DNA from 2 places in the Streptomyces sp. NBC_01017 genome. Region 2 is predicted to be linked to the other one. Evidence: riboswitches for the same ligand, from Rfam matches in the RefSeq annotation. Region 2 holds a riboswitch; the other holds the start of a gene.

Region 1 (5,904 bases), 200 kb from region 2:
GCCCGTACCGGCGCTCCTCGAGTACCTGCCGTATCGACTGACCGACTGGACCGCGCCCCGAGACCACCAGCGCCACCCCTGGTACGCAGGCCACGGCTACGCCTCCGTGCGCGTCGACATCCGCGGTCACGGCAACAGCGAGGGCATGCCGACCGACGAGTACTCGGCGACGGAGCTCGCCGAGGGGGTCGAGGTGGTCAACTGGCTGGCGGCCCAGCCCTGGTGCAACGGCCGGGTCGGCATGTTCGGCATCTCCTGGGGCGGCTTCAACTCCCTCCAGATCGCGGCCCTCGCGCCCGAACCGCTCAAGGCGATCGTCACGGTCTGCTCAGCGGACGATCGCTATGACAACGACGTGCACTACATGGGAGGTTCCGTCCTCGCCGTCGACATGCACGCCTGGGCGTCGACGATGCTCGCCTTCGTCGCTCGCCCGCCGGACCCGCTGTATGTCGGGGACGCCTGGCGGGAGATGTGGCTCAAGCGGCTGGAGGCCGTCGAACCGTTCCTGCACACCTGGCTCGGCCACCAGACACGCGACGACTACTGGCGCCACGGCAGCGTCTGCGAGGACTACGGCGCGATCGACGCCGCCGTCCTGGCGGTGGGCGGCTGGCACGACCCGTACCGCGACACCGTCCTGCGCCTCGTCGAGCACCTGCCGGCGGACCGCGTGCGCGGCCTGATCGGCCCCTGGTCTCACCAGTACCCCGACCGCGGCCTGCCGCCGGGCCCGGCGATCGGCTTCCTCCAGGAGACGCTGCGCTGGTGGGACCACTGGCTGAAGGACGAGGACACGGGCGTCATGGCCGAGCCCGTGCTGCGCTCGTACGTCAGCGACTCGCACCGCCCGGCCACGGTGTACCCCACGCTGCCCGGCCGCTGGGTCGGCGAGCCTGCCTGGCCCTCTCCCCACGTGCGCGCGGTGACGTACGCCTTCCAGGGCGCCCCCGTCCTCGTCCGCTCCCCCATGCACACCGGCATCGACGCCGGCCGCTTCTTCCCCTTCGGCAACGACGCCGACCTGCCGCCGGACCAGCGGGAGGAGGACGCGCGGTCGGCGTGCTTCGAGTTCGAAGTGGGCGAGGAGACCTGGGTGTCGGGGCGGCCGAAGGTGCGGCTGCGGCTGACGTCGGAGGTGCCGCGCGGGCAGGTCGTCGCCCGGCTCTGCGACGTGGCACCGGACGGCTCCTCGACCCTGGTCACGCGGGGCGTGCTGAACCTGTCGGCGCGCCACGGCCGGGACCGCGCGGTGCCGTGGGAACCGGGCGCCACCGAGGACGTGACCGTCGAGCTGAACGGCATCGGCCATGCCTTCCCGCCCGGCCACCGCATCCGCCTCGCCGTGTCCTCCGCGTACTGGCCGTGGATCTGGCCCCAGCCGGACTCGGCGGCGGGCTTCGGCCTGGAACCGTCGGGAAGCTCGCTGGAACTTCCGGTACGCACGCGTGCGTTGGACGAGTCGGCAGACGACACAGCGATCACCTTCGAGGAACCGGAGCAGGCGGAACCGCTCGGCGTGAACTCCCCCATCACGCTGGACGAGCCGCGCCCCGAGCGCCTCGTCGTGCGGGACGTGGCCAAGGGCGAGTGGCGCCTGGAGGTCGACCCCCGGTACGGCGGCACGCGCGTGTACCCCGACGGTCTGGAGTTCGCCGAGGACGCGCTGGAGACGTACACGATCAACGAGTGGGACCCCCTGTCGGCCCGCACCCGCTCGGAGTGGTCGATCCGCCTGCACCGCCCGGAGCTGGGGTGGGACGCGACCGTGCGGACGCGCTCGGAGATCAGCTGCGACCGGCATGACTTCATCGCCTCCAACGAGGTGATCTGCATGGAGGGCGAAGAGGTACTTTTCCACCGGACATGGGAGAAACGGACTCCACGGACAGCCGGTTAAAGGCGAGTTGGATTCATTGCCCGATTTGCCGCTCTTGTGGACGTCAGTGAGTTGGGTCACTCGCACCCGGTCGCGCACCCGCCTCGGCGCACCCGCGTCTCCCCTTGCTTCAAAAGCAAGTTGAGGCTTGGCAACCGCAAAGGATCAAGCGCCCCATTCGCACCAGACCATGGTCAACCGGCATGACAGTGACCACGGCACTTGTTCCGGGCATGTGCTCTCGCATACGTTCCCGCTCAGTCGGGCGGACGCCTAATCCTGCCGCCGCCCGAGTCACCCACCCACGCAACTCACTCACGCACGGCAGGAGCGGGGGACCCAGGTAAGTCGCCGGACCGGACGCCTTGATGGCGCACCGAACCGGCTCGGGGTGAAGTCGCACCGCCACACGGCGGCGCGGCCGGGCATCTCCCGCCCGAACCCGACAGCTCACCTCGCAGGCGCCGGAGAGGAACAGCGCCATGCCCCGAGGCAAACACCGCCGCCCCCGCACCAACCCGCTCACCCGGCACGTCATCGCAGCCGGCACCGGTACCGCCGCCCTCGCCATCCCGCTCCTGAGCGCGACCACCGCGAGCGCCGCACAGCCGGCCCAGTCCCCCACCGTCGCGCAGGCCGCTCCCCAGGCCGCCGTGAAGGCCAAGACCGTCACGTACACCACGAAGAAGGGCGACACGCTCTACGGCGTCGCCGACCGGTACGACGTGCAGGGCGGCTGGAAGCAGCTCTACAAGGACAACCGCAAGGCGATCGGCGACGACCCCCGTCTGATCCACCCCGGCCTCGACCTGGAGGTCCGGGCGACGAAGAAGGCGAGCTCGCCGGACAAGTCGGCCGACAAGGCGTCCGCGCCCGCCAAGAAGTCCAACGTCGCCAAGGCCACCCAGTCCTCCGTGAAGACGTACCCGAACAACCTCGACGGCTGGATCCGCAACGCGCTGGACATCATGGCGCAAAACGGAATTCCGGGTTCGTACGAGGGCATTCAGCGCAACATCATGCGCGAGTCGTCCGGCAACCCCCAGGCCATCAACAACTGGGACTCCAACGCCGTCGCGGGCACCCCGTCCAAGGGCCTCCTCCAGGTCATCGACCCGACCTTCGCGTCGTACCACGTGCCGGGGACGGTGTACGACCCCTTCGACCCGGTCGCGAACATCACGGCCGCGTGCAACTACGCGGCCGCGCGTTACGGCTCGATCGACAACGTGAACGGCCCCTACTAGGCCCTGGCGCGGGGGCCTGGTCCGACGACGTGCCCTACTGGGCGAAGTCGGCCAGGCTCCCCGCGAACAGCCTCTCGAGGACCACGGCGATGCCGTCGTCCTCGTTCGAGAGGGTGATCTCGTCGGCGACCGCCTTGAGTTCGGGATGCGCGTTGGCCATCGCCACCCCGCGGGCGGCCCAGTCGAACATGGGGATGTCGTTGGGCATGTCCCCGAAGGCGATCGTCTCGTGCGCGCCCAGACCGAGATGCTCGGCGGCGAGCGCGAGACCGGTCGCCTTCGTGACGCCGCATGGCTGGAGTTCGACGGTCCCGGGCCCGGACATGGTGACCGTCGCGAGGGACCCGACCACCGACCGCGCCGTCGCCGCCAACTCGTCGTCCGACAGGGTGGGATGGCGCAGCAGCACCTTGCTGATCGGCTCGCACCACAGGTCGTCGCGGTGCCGGACGCGTACGGCGGGCAGGGTGGGGTGCGGCATCAGGTACCCGGGCTCGATGAGCGTGAGCCCGTCCACGCCGTCCTGGTCGACGGCCGCGTACACCTGCCCCACCTCGGCCTCGATCTTGCCGAGGGCGGTCTCCGCCAACTCCCGGTCCAGGGTGATGGACCACAGCAGACAGTCCGCTCCGGCGTCGTACACCTGCGCGCCCTGTCCGCACACCGCGAGCCCCCGGCTGCCCAGGACGTCGAGGAGCGGGCGCACTCTGGGCGCCGGCCGCCCCGTAACGACGAGGTGCTGCGCACCGGCCGCCGCCGCCTGCGCGAGCGCGTCGAGGGAACGGTCGGAGAGCGTGTCGTCGCCTCGGAGCAGCGTCCCGTCCAGGTCAGTGGCGATGAGTGAATATGCGATGGGTCGGGCCATGATCAGAGAATACGGACAGGAGGCCCCATCGACTCGACTCGAACCGGACGGCTGCTGTGTTCACATGTGTTGACACCTGTTCCGGTTCCAGTTCTGATTCCACGCGGGCAACTTCCTTTTGCTTGTGGCGATTTCACTCCCACGTGGTGCCGGCGAGCTCCTTGAGAGCACCGGCTCAGGTCTCGTCGACGTGACCGAGTGCGGCGACCTGCTGATTCGCCGACCTCGGCGACGCGAGTTCCGTACTGCCCAAGACCCTCGCCTCACCCGTAACGTGTGGCCCGACCACATGGCACGGAGCGTATGAGAGTGAGGCAGCACCCCATGCCCCCCTTCGATCTCCCCGAGGGCGACCCCTTCGGCACGCACAACCTTCCGTACGGCGTCTTCTCCCTTCCCGGCTCGGACTCCGCGCGACGGGTCGGCGTCCGGCTCGGCGACCACGTCCTCGACGCGGGCAGGGCGGCCTACGCGCTCGGCTCGCCGTACGCCCCGCTGCTCGCCCAGGACTCCCTGAACCCGCTGCTCGCCGCGGGCCACACCACGTGGTCGGACGTACGGCGCGCACTGACGGCCTGGGTGACGGTGCCGGCGCACCAGGAGGCCATCGCGGACCTTCTCCACCCTCTGTCCTCAGTCACCCTGCACCTCCCCTTCGAGGTCGCGGACTACGTCGATTTCTACGCCTCCGAGAACCACGCCCGGAACGTCGGCCAGATCTTCCGCCCCGACGCCGAGGATTCCCTCACCCCCAACTGGAAGCACCTGCCGATCGGTTACCACGGCCGCGCCGGCACGGTCGTGGTCTCCGGCACGGACGTCGTACGTCCGTCCGGCCAGCGCAAGGCCCCCACTGAGCCGGCGCCGGTCTTCGGCCCGTCCATCCGCCTCGACATCGAGGCAGAGGTCGGCTTCGTGGTCGGCACGCCCTCGGAGATGGGCAAGCCGGTGGCGCTGGGCGACTTCCGTGAGCACGTCTTCGGCCTGTGCCTGCTCAACGACTGGTCGGCACGCGACGTCCAGGCCTGGGAGTACGTCCCCCTCGGCCCGTTCCTCGGCAAGTCCTTCGCCACGTCGGTGTCGGCGTGGATCACCCCGCTGGACGCGCTGGAGGAGGCGCGGGTGGCGCCGCCGGAGCGGACGCACCCCCTGCTGCCGTACCTGGACGACTCCGGCCCCGAAGCCGAGCCCGGCGGCTACGACCTGCGTATCTCCGTGGCCATCAACGGCCACGTCGTCTCCGAGCCCCCCTTCTCCACCATGTACTGGACGGCCGCCCAGCAGCTCGCCCACATGACCGTGAACGGTGCCTCCCTGCGCACCGGTGACCTGTACGGCTCGGGCACGGTGAGCGGCCCGACGGAACGCGAGCGCGGCTCACTCCTGGAGCTGACCTGGAACGGCCGGGACCCTCTCGAACTCCCGGACGGCAAGCGCGCGTTCCTGGAGGACGGCGATGTGGTGACCCTGTCCGCCTGGGCCCCGGGTCCTGGTGGGGTCCGGGTCGGGCTGGGGGAGGTGACGGGACGGGTCGTGGCGTCGTGACGGGACGGGTCGTTCTGTAGTGACGCCGGGCGGCCGGCGCAACCGTCAACTGTGTCTTTCCCCCTGACTCCTGCGATGGTCACCGTCATACTGACTGGCGGTGGGAGCCGAGCCGCAACCGGCGTTCTTGACCCACCGCCCCGCACTGCCGCCCTCGCACCTTCCCTGACCAGGATCCGGAGCCCTTGGCATGACCGTCTGCCTGCTCCTGTTGAGCATCGTCGCCCTGACGGCCGCCGTACCCGTCCCCCAGGCGCTGACCCGGGCCTCCTGGCCCGAACGGGAACCCGTGGTCGCGCTCTGGGTGTGGCAGTGCCTGGTCGCCACGGTCCTGCTGTGCTGCCTGACGGCCCTGGCCCTGGGCACCG
Region 2 (5,904 bases):
TAGAGCACCAGGCCGAGCCAGAACAGGACCAGGGCCGCGTGGGCGAGCCATGCCGTGGACTCGGTCGCGGCGAGGGTTGCGGCCAGGACGGCGAGGCCCTGGGTGGCCACGCAGCTGAGGAAGACCGCGCCGGGCATGCGGGGGTGCAAGCGGCGTACCACGGCGATGAGGAGGCCCGGCCAGAGCAGAGCCGCCAGGGCCAGTAGGGCCTTGGCGAGGGGTTGCCAGCCGAGGGTGGCGAAGCGGGTGCCGAGAACCGCCGTCGCTGCGATGGCGGTGAGGGCGGCGGGGGTGGCTGCCTCTTTGAGCCACCTGGCGCGGTCCCGGAGGAGCCTCGCGGTGAAGCCGCCCGCGAGGGCCAGCCAGGCTGCGCAGGCGAGGGCGAGGGCGATTCGGGACAGGGTTTCGTAGCCGGCCTGGTGGAGGGCGACCGACAGGATGCCGGTTGCCATGACGGCGGCGCCGGCGGTGGGGGGACTCTGCGACCACCAGGTGTGGAGGGGGGATGCGGGGGTGGTCGTGGGGGCGGGCATGGGGTCGATGCTAGGGATTGGGGGGTGTGGGGTGGGTGGGGGCACGCGCGCGTGTGGGGTGAAATGCACGTCTGCCGCGCGACGGTTGGGCGACGGGTGCCTGCGGCGGCCCGCTCGGGTGAGTGGGGGTTCGCGTAGCGCCTGACTGTTCGTTGTGGGTCGGGGCCGTGCCACCGTACGCGGGTGCGGGTGCGGGTGCGTTTGCCGCACCACTACGCGCGCGTGGCGGAGGCAGTGCGCCACGCGCGCGTGTGTGTTCGTCAGGCCGGGCGGACCACGCTGTGGATCGACGACTCTCCGTCGTAGTAGATCGATTCCTCGCGGACGTACGCGCCGGGCTTCGGGGCGTGGATCATCATGCCGTTGCCGATGTAGAGGCCTACGTGCGTGATGTCGTCGTAGAAGAAGACCAGGTCGCCGGGCTGGGCGCTGGAGACGGGGACCGCGGTGCCGGCGTTGACCTGGTCGTAGGTGACACGGGGGATGTCCACGCCTGCGGCCTTCCAGGCGCCCTGGGTGAGGCCGGAGCAGTCGTAGGAGTCGGGGCCGGTGGCGCCCCAGACGTACGGCTTGCCCACCTGGGCGCGGGCGAAGGCCAGGGCCTTCTCGGCCTTGGTGGCGTACGAGGAGTCCGACGCCGACGAGTCGGAGGAGGACGAGTCGGACGAGGAGTCGTTGCTCTCCTGCTGCTGCGCCGCCTCCTGGCGCCGGCGCTCGGCCGCCTCTTGCTGCCGGGCCAGTTCCGCCGCCTTGCGGGCGGCCTCCTCCTGCTTGCGCTTCTCGATCGCGGCGAGGCGGGCCTTCTCCTCCGCCGTCAGCTTCGACAGCAGTTCGCGTGCGTCGGCGAGCTTCTTCTGGACGGTGGACTTGGCCGTCTGGAGGTCGTTCTGCGACTCGGTGAGCGTTTCGAGGCTCTGGGTGGCCTCCTTGCGCTTCTTCATCGTCGCGGACTGCTGGGTGAAGTAGTCGTCGACCGATTCCTTCTGGCGGCCCGTCATGCGGTCCATCAGCTGGGTCTGGTCGAAGTAGTCCTGCGGGCTGTCAGCCAGGAGGAAGGTCGCCGTGTCGGGGGCCGAGGTGCCCGTGCGGTACTGGGCGGCTGCGTTGCGGCCGAGTTCCTCGCGCGCGTCGTTGAGCTTCTGGGTGCGCTGGGCGACGTCGTCGAGGAGGGTGTCGACGCGCTTGCGCTGCTTTGCGGTCTTCTCTTTGGCCGCGTTGTACTTCTCGGTCGCCGACTCCGCCTGGCGGTAGAGGTCGTCGACCTTCTTCTCGACCTCTTCGAGGCTCGGTTTGTCGTCCGTCGAGGGGCTCGCGTTGGCCGTCTGGGACAGCAGGGCGACGGAGGTGAGGGCCGCCGTGGCGAGGGCGGGGGTCCGTATGCCTGCTACGCGCGTACCAGCGGGACGCGACTTGCGGTGCGACGCCAAGGGAGGCGACTCCTTCCATGCTCCGCCTACCGAGTTAGCTGTCGGGTTCGGGCGGATGGTTAGGAAGGGTTGCCCTACGGCCGCTCCCCGGGCGGGAGTCGGGCCGATTCACCCCAAGTTCGGTGGGTCCCCGGCTCCGGGTGCACGGCGGCGCTCCGGACTCGGCGGAGGCCGTGCGGCCCGGCGACGTTCGCCGGTGGGGGTCGTACGGCCTGTCCGGCACGGTAGCCAACTCGTGTGGCCCCTGTGAAGGTTGATGTTCGATATGCCCGATACATTTTCGTGACCTTGGCGATGTGTGCCGTGGATCGTGGTCGATGTGGCGGGGTTGGTGGTCAGTTGTGAGCGTTTTGGGTTTTGAGGGTATTTCGGCCGACTCGGGTCGGTTGGTTTCGGGGGATTGCGGATCGTAATGGGGTGGTTCTGGAGGGTGAGGGGAGTGTTTGGGGTGCGTGGGTTCTGAAGATCGGTGAGTGCTGAAACAGGTGATGTTCTCAGGGCGGCGGCGGGCTGTCAGTGGGGCGCCCTAGACTCGGAGAGCGATGAGCAGCCTCTTTGACGACAGCTTCCTGGCGGGCCTCCAGGCCCCGCGGGCCCATGCGGGCGAACCACCACCGCCGCCCGAGGACGATCACGCTCCGGAGCCGGTTCCGGACGATCTGTTCGGCGGGAAGTTCGACGTGCCGCCGGACCGGGACGACTACTACCGCGACGGCGCCCCGCGCCCGGCCCTGGATGCGGCAGCGCTGCTGGCGGGGCTGAACGAGAACCAGCGTGCGGCCGTCGTCCACTCCGGCGGCCCGCTGCTCATCGTGGCTGGCGCCGGGTCCGGCAAGACGCGTGTGCTCACCCATCGCATCGCGTACCTGCTGGCCGAGCGGAATGTGCATCCGGGGCAGATCCTCGCGATCACCTTCACCAACAAGGCCGCGGGTGAGATGAAGGAGCGCGTCGAGCAGCTCGTCGGCCCGCGCGCGAACGCGATGTGGGTGATGACCTTCCACAGCGCGTGCGTGCGCATCCTGCGCAGAGAGAGCAAGAAGCTCGGGTTCACCTCGTCGTTCTCGATCTATGACGCCGCCGACAGCAAGCGGCTGATGGCGCTCGTGTGTCGTGATCTGGATCTCGACCCCAAGCGGTTTCCGCCCAAGTCCTTCAGCGCCAAGATCAGCAATCTGAAGAACGAGCTGATCGACGAGGAGGACTTCGCCGCCCAGGCGACGGACGGCTTCGAGAAGACCCTCGCGCAGGCGTATGCCCTGTACCAGTCGCGGTTGCGGGAGGCCAACGCCCTCGACTTCGACGACCTGATCATGACGACGGTCAATCTGCTGCGCGCCTTCCCGGACGTCGCCGAGCACTACCGCCGGCGGTTCCGGCATGTGCTGGTCGATGAGTACCAGGACACCAACCACGCGCAGTACGCGCTGGTGCGCGAGCTCGTCGGTACCAGTGAGCACCCCGTCGACGTGCCGCCGAGCGACAACGACATCCCGCCCGCCGAGCTGTGCGTGGTGGGTGACGCCGACCAGTCGATCTACGCCTTCCGGGGCGCCACCATCCGCAACATCCTCCAGTTCGAGGAGGACTACCCGGACGCGACGACGATCCTCCTGGAGCAGAACTACCGCTCCAGCCAGACGATCCTGACCGCCGCCAACGCGGTCATCGAGCGCAACGAGTCCCGGCGCCCCAAGAACCTGTGGACCAACGCGGGCGCCGGTGCGCGCATCACCGGCTACGTCGCGGACACCGAGCACGACGAGGCGCAATTCGTCGCCGAGGAGATAGACCGACTGACGGATGCGGGCGATGCGAAGGCCGGTGACGTCGCCGTCTTCTACCGGACGAACGCCCAGTCCCGTGTCTTCGAAGAGATCTTCATCCGCGTCGGCCTGCCCTACAAGGTCGTCGGCGGGGTGCGGTTCTACGAGCGCAAGGAGGTCCGGGACGTCCTGGCCTACCTGCGCGTGCTGGCCAACCCCGAGGACTCCGTACCGCTGCGGCGGATCCTGAACGTCCCCAAGCGGGGCATCGGCGATCGCGCCGAGGCGATGATCGACGCGCTTGCACAGCGGGAGAAGATCAGCTTCCCGCAGGCGCTGCGGCGGGTCGACGAGGCGTACGGCATGGCCGCGCGGTCGACCAACGCCGTCAGGCGGTTCAACACGCTGATGGAGGACCTCCGTACGATCGTCGAGTCCGGTGTGGGACCGGCGACGGTCCTGGAGGCGATCCTCGAACGGACCGGGTACCTGGCCGAGTTGCAGGCCTCCACCGACCCTCAGGACGAGACCCGTATCGAGAACCTTCAGGAACTCGCGGCCGTGGCCCTGGAGTTCGAGCAGGAGTCGGCTGAGGATGAGGCCTCCGGTGGGCTCGCGGCCTTCCTGGAGCGGGTCGCGCTCGTCGCCGACTCGGACCAGATCCCGGACGAGGACGAGGACGGCTCCGGCGTCATCACCCTGATGACCCTGCACACCGCCAAGGGCCTGGAGTTCCCGGTCGTCTTCCTCACCGGCATGGAGGACGGCGTGTTCCCGCACATGCGCGCCCTCGGCCAGACCAAGGAGCTGGAGGAGGAACGGCGGCTCGCGTACGTCGGCATCACGCGCGCGCGTGAGCGGCTGTATCTGACGCGCTCGTCGATGCGGAGTGCGTGGGGGCAGCCCTCGTACAACCCGCCGTCCCGCTTCCTGGAGGAGATCCCGGCGGCGCACGTGGACTGGAAGCGGACGGGGGCGACCTCGCCCGTGTCCTCCGGTCCGGCGGCCGGCGTGGCGGCCTCGCTGTCCTCGTCCCGTTCGCGCTCCTCGGCGTCGGGGGCGTCCGGGTTCGCCACCCGGCGGACCTCGGAGAAGCCGGTCGTCCAGCTGGCGGTCGGGGACCGGGTCACGCACGACCAGTTCGGGCTCGGCACCGTGACGGCGGTCAAGGGCACGGGCGGGAACGCCGAGGCGACGATCGACTTCGGGGACACCAAGCCGAAGCGGCTGCTGCTGCGGTATGCGCCGGTGGAGAAACTGTAGCGCTTACAGGTGTGCGCCCTCGCTGAGCTGTTGAGGAGCGGGGGCGCCTGAGCGCACAAGGCAGTTGGCGGGTTGCCGGGAACGTCGGCCGGTTGCCTACGACGGGTCCAGGCCGTGGCTGCGCAGCCAGGACAGTGGGTCTATCGCCGAGCCGCCGCCCGGTCGCACCTCGAAGTGCAGGTGCGGGCCGGTTGAGTTGCCGGAGTTGCCGGAGTACGCGATGGGGTCGCCGGCCTTCACCGTCGTACCGGAGGCGACACGGTAGCTGGAGAGGTGGCAGTACCACGTCTCCGTGCCGTCCTTCGCGGTCACGATCATCATGTTGCCGTAGGCGCTGTTCCACTGCGTGCGGACGGTGCCGTCGGTCGCGGCCATAACCGTCGTGCCGTACGAGACGGGGAAGTCGATGCCGCTGTGAATGGACATCCAGTTGATGCCGGACTGGCCGAAATAGGCGCTGAGGCCGTGCTGTGCGACCGGAACCGCGAACTTCGGGCGCAACCGCTCCTTGCGGGCCGCCTCCTCGGCGGCCTTCTTCTTCTCGGCCGCCTGCTGAGCCTTGAGGTCGATGCGCTCCTGCGTGCGGCTGGCCCGGTCGGCGAAGTCGTCGGCGCCGGCGGAGAGGCTCTCGAGCTGGGTGTCCAGCTTGTTGTTCGCGGTGGACGGCTTCACGGCCTCGCCGTCCGAGGCCAGCGTGGAGGACGCTTCCTTGTCGTCGGTCAGGCTGCCGACGGAGGCGGCGGCGATTCCCGCGACACCCATCACACACGCCGACGGCACGGCGACGGTCAGGAACGCGGAGCGCTTGGGGGGCGTGCGGCGGCGGGAGCGGGACCCGCTGCGGGAGGCGGCGCGCGGGGAGGGGGCCGGAGTGGTCTCCTCCTGGTCGTCGAGGAGGGGCGTCACGGCGGGGAG

Evidence for each region. Region 2 has a riboswitch for cyclic di-AMP ahead of OG331_RS20635 (NlpC/P60 family protein). Riboswitches for the same ligand answer to the same signal wherever they lie in the genome.
Region 1: it holds a riboswitch for cyclic di-AMP, as region 2 does, so the genes downstream of both, OG331_RS21580 (transglycosylase SLT domain-containing protein) here and OG331_RS20635 (NlpC/P60 family protein) in region 2, are expected to answer to the same signal.

Annotation. Positions count from the first base shown of each region.
Region 1 covers NZ_CP108683.1:4,766,816-4,772,719, forward strand. The annotation lists gene OG331_RS21575 (CocE/NonD family hydrolase) at 1-1,900, shown strand, start outside; cyclic di-AMP (ydaO/yuaA leader) riboswitch at 2,182-2,356, shown strand; gene OG331_RS21580 (transglycosylase SLT domain-containing protein) at 2,362-3,126, shown strand; gene OG331_RS21585 (HAD family hydrolase) at 3,161-3,991, opposite strand; gene fahA (fumarylacetoacetase) at 4,316-5,536, shown strand; gene OG331_RS21595 (M56 family metallopeptidase) at 5,727-5,904, shown strand, end outside.
Region 2 covers NZ_CP108683.1:4,569,785-4,575,688, reverse strand. The annotation lists gene OG331_RS20640 (tellurite resistance/C4-dicarboxylate transporter family protein) at 1-533, opposite strand, end outside; gene OG331_RS20635 (NlpC/P60 family protein) at 794-1,960, opposite strand; cyclic di-AMP (ydaO/yuaA leader) riboswitch at 1,969-2,137, opposite strand; gene pcrA (DNA helicase PcrA) at 2,503-4,989, shown strand; gene OG331_RS20625 (M23 family metallopeptidase) at 5,086-5,904, opposite strand, start outside.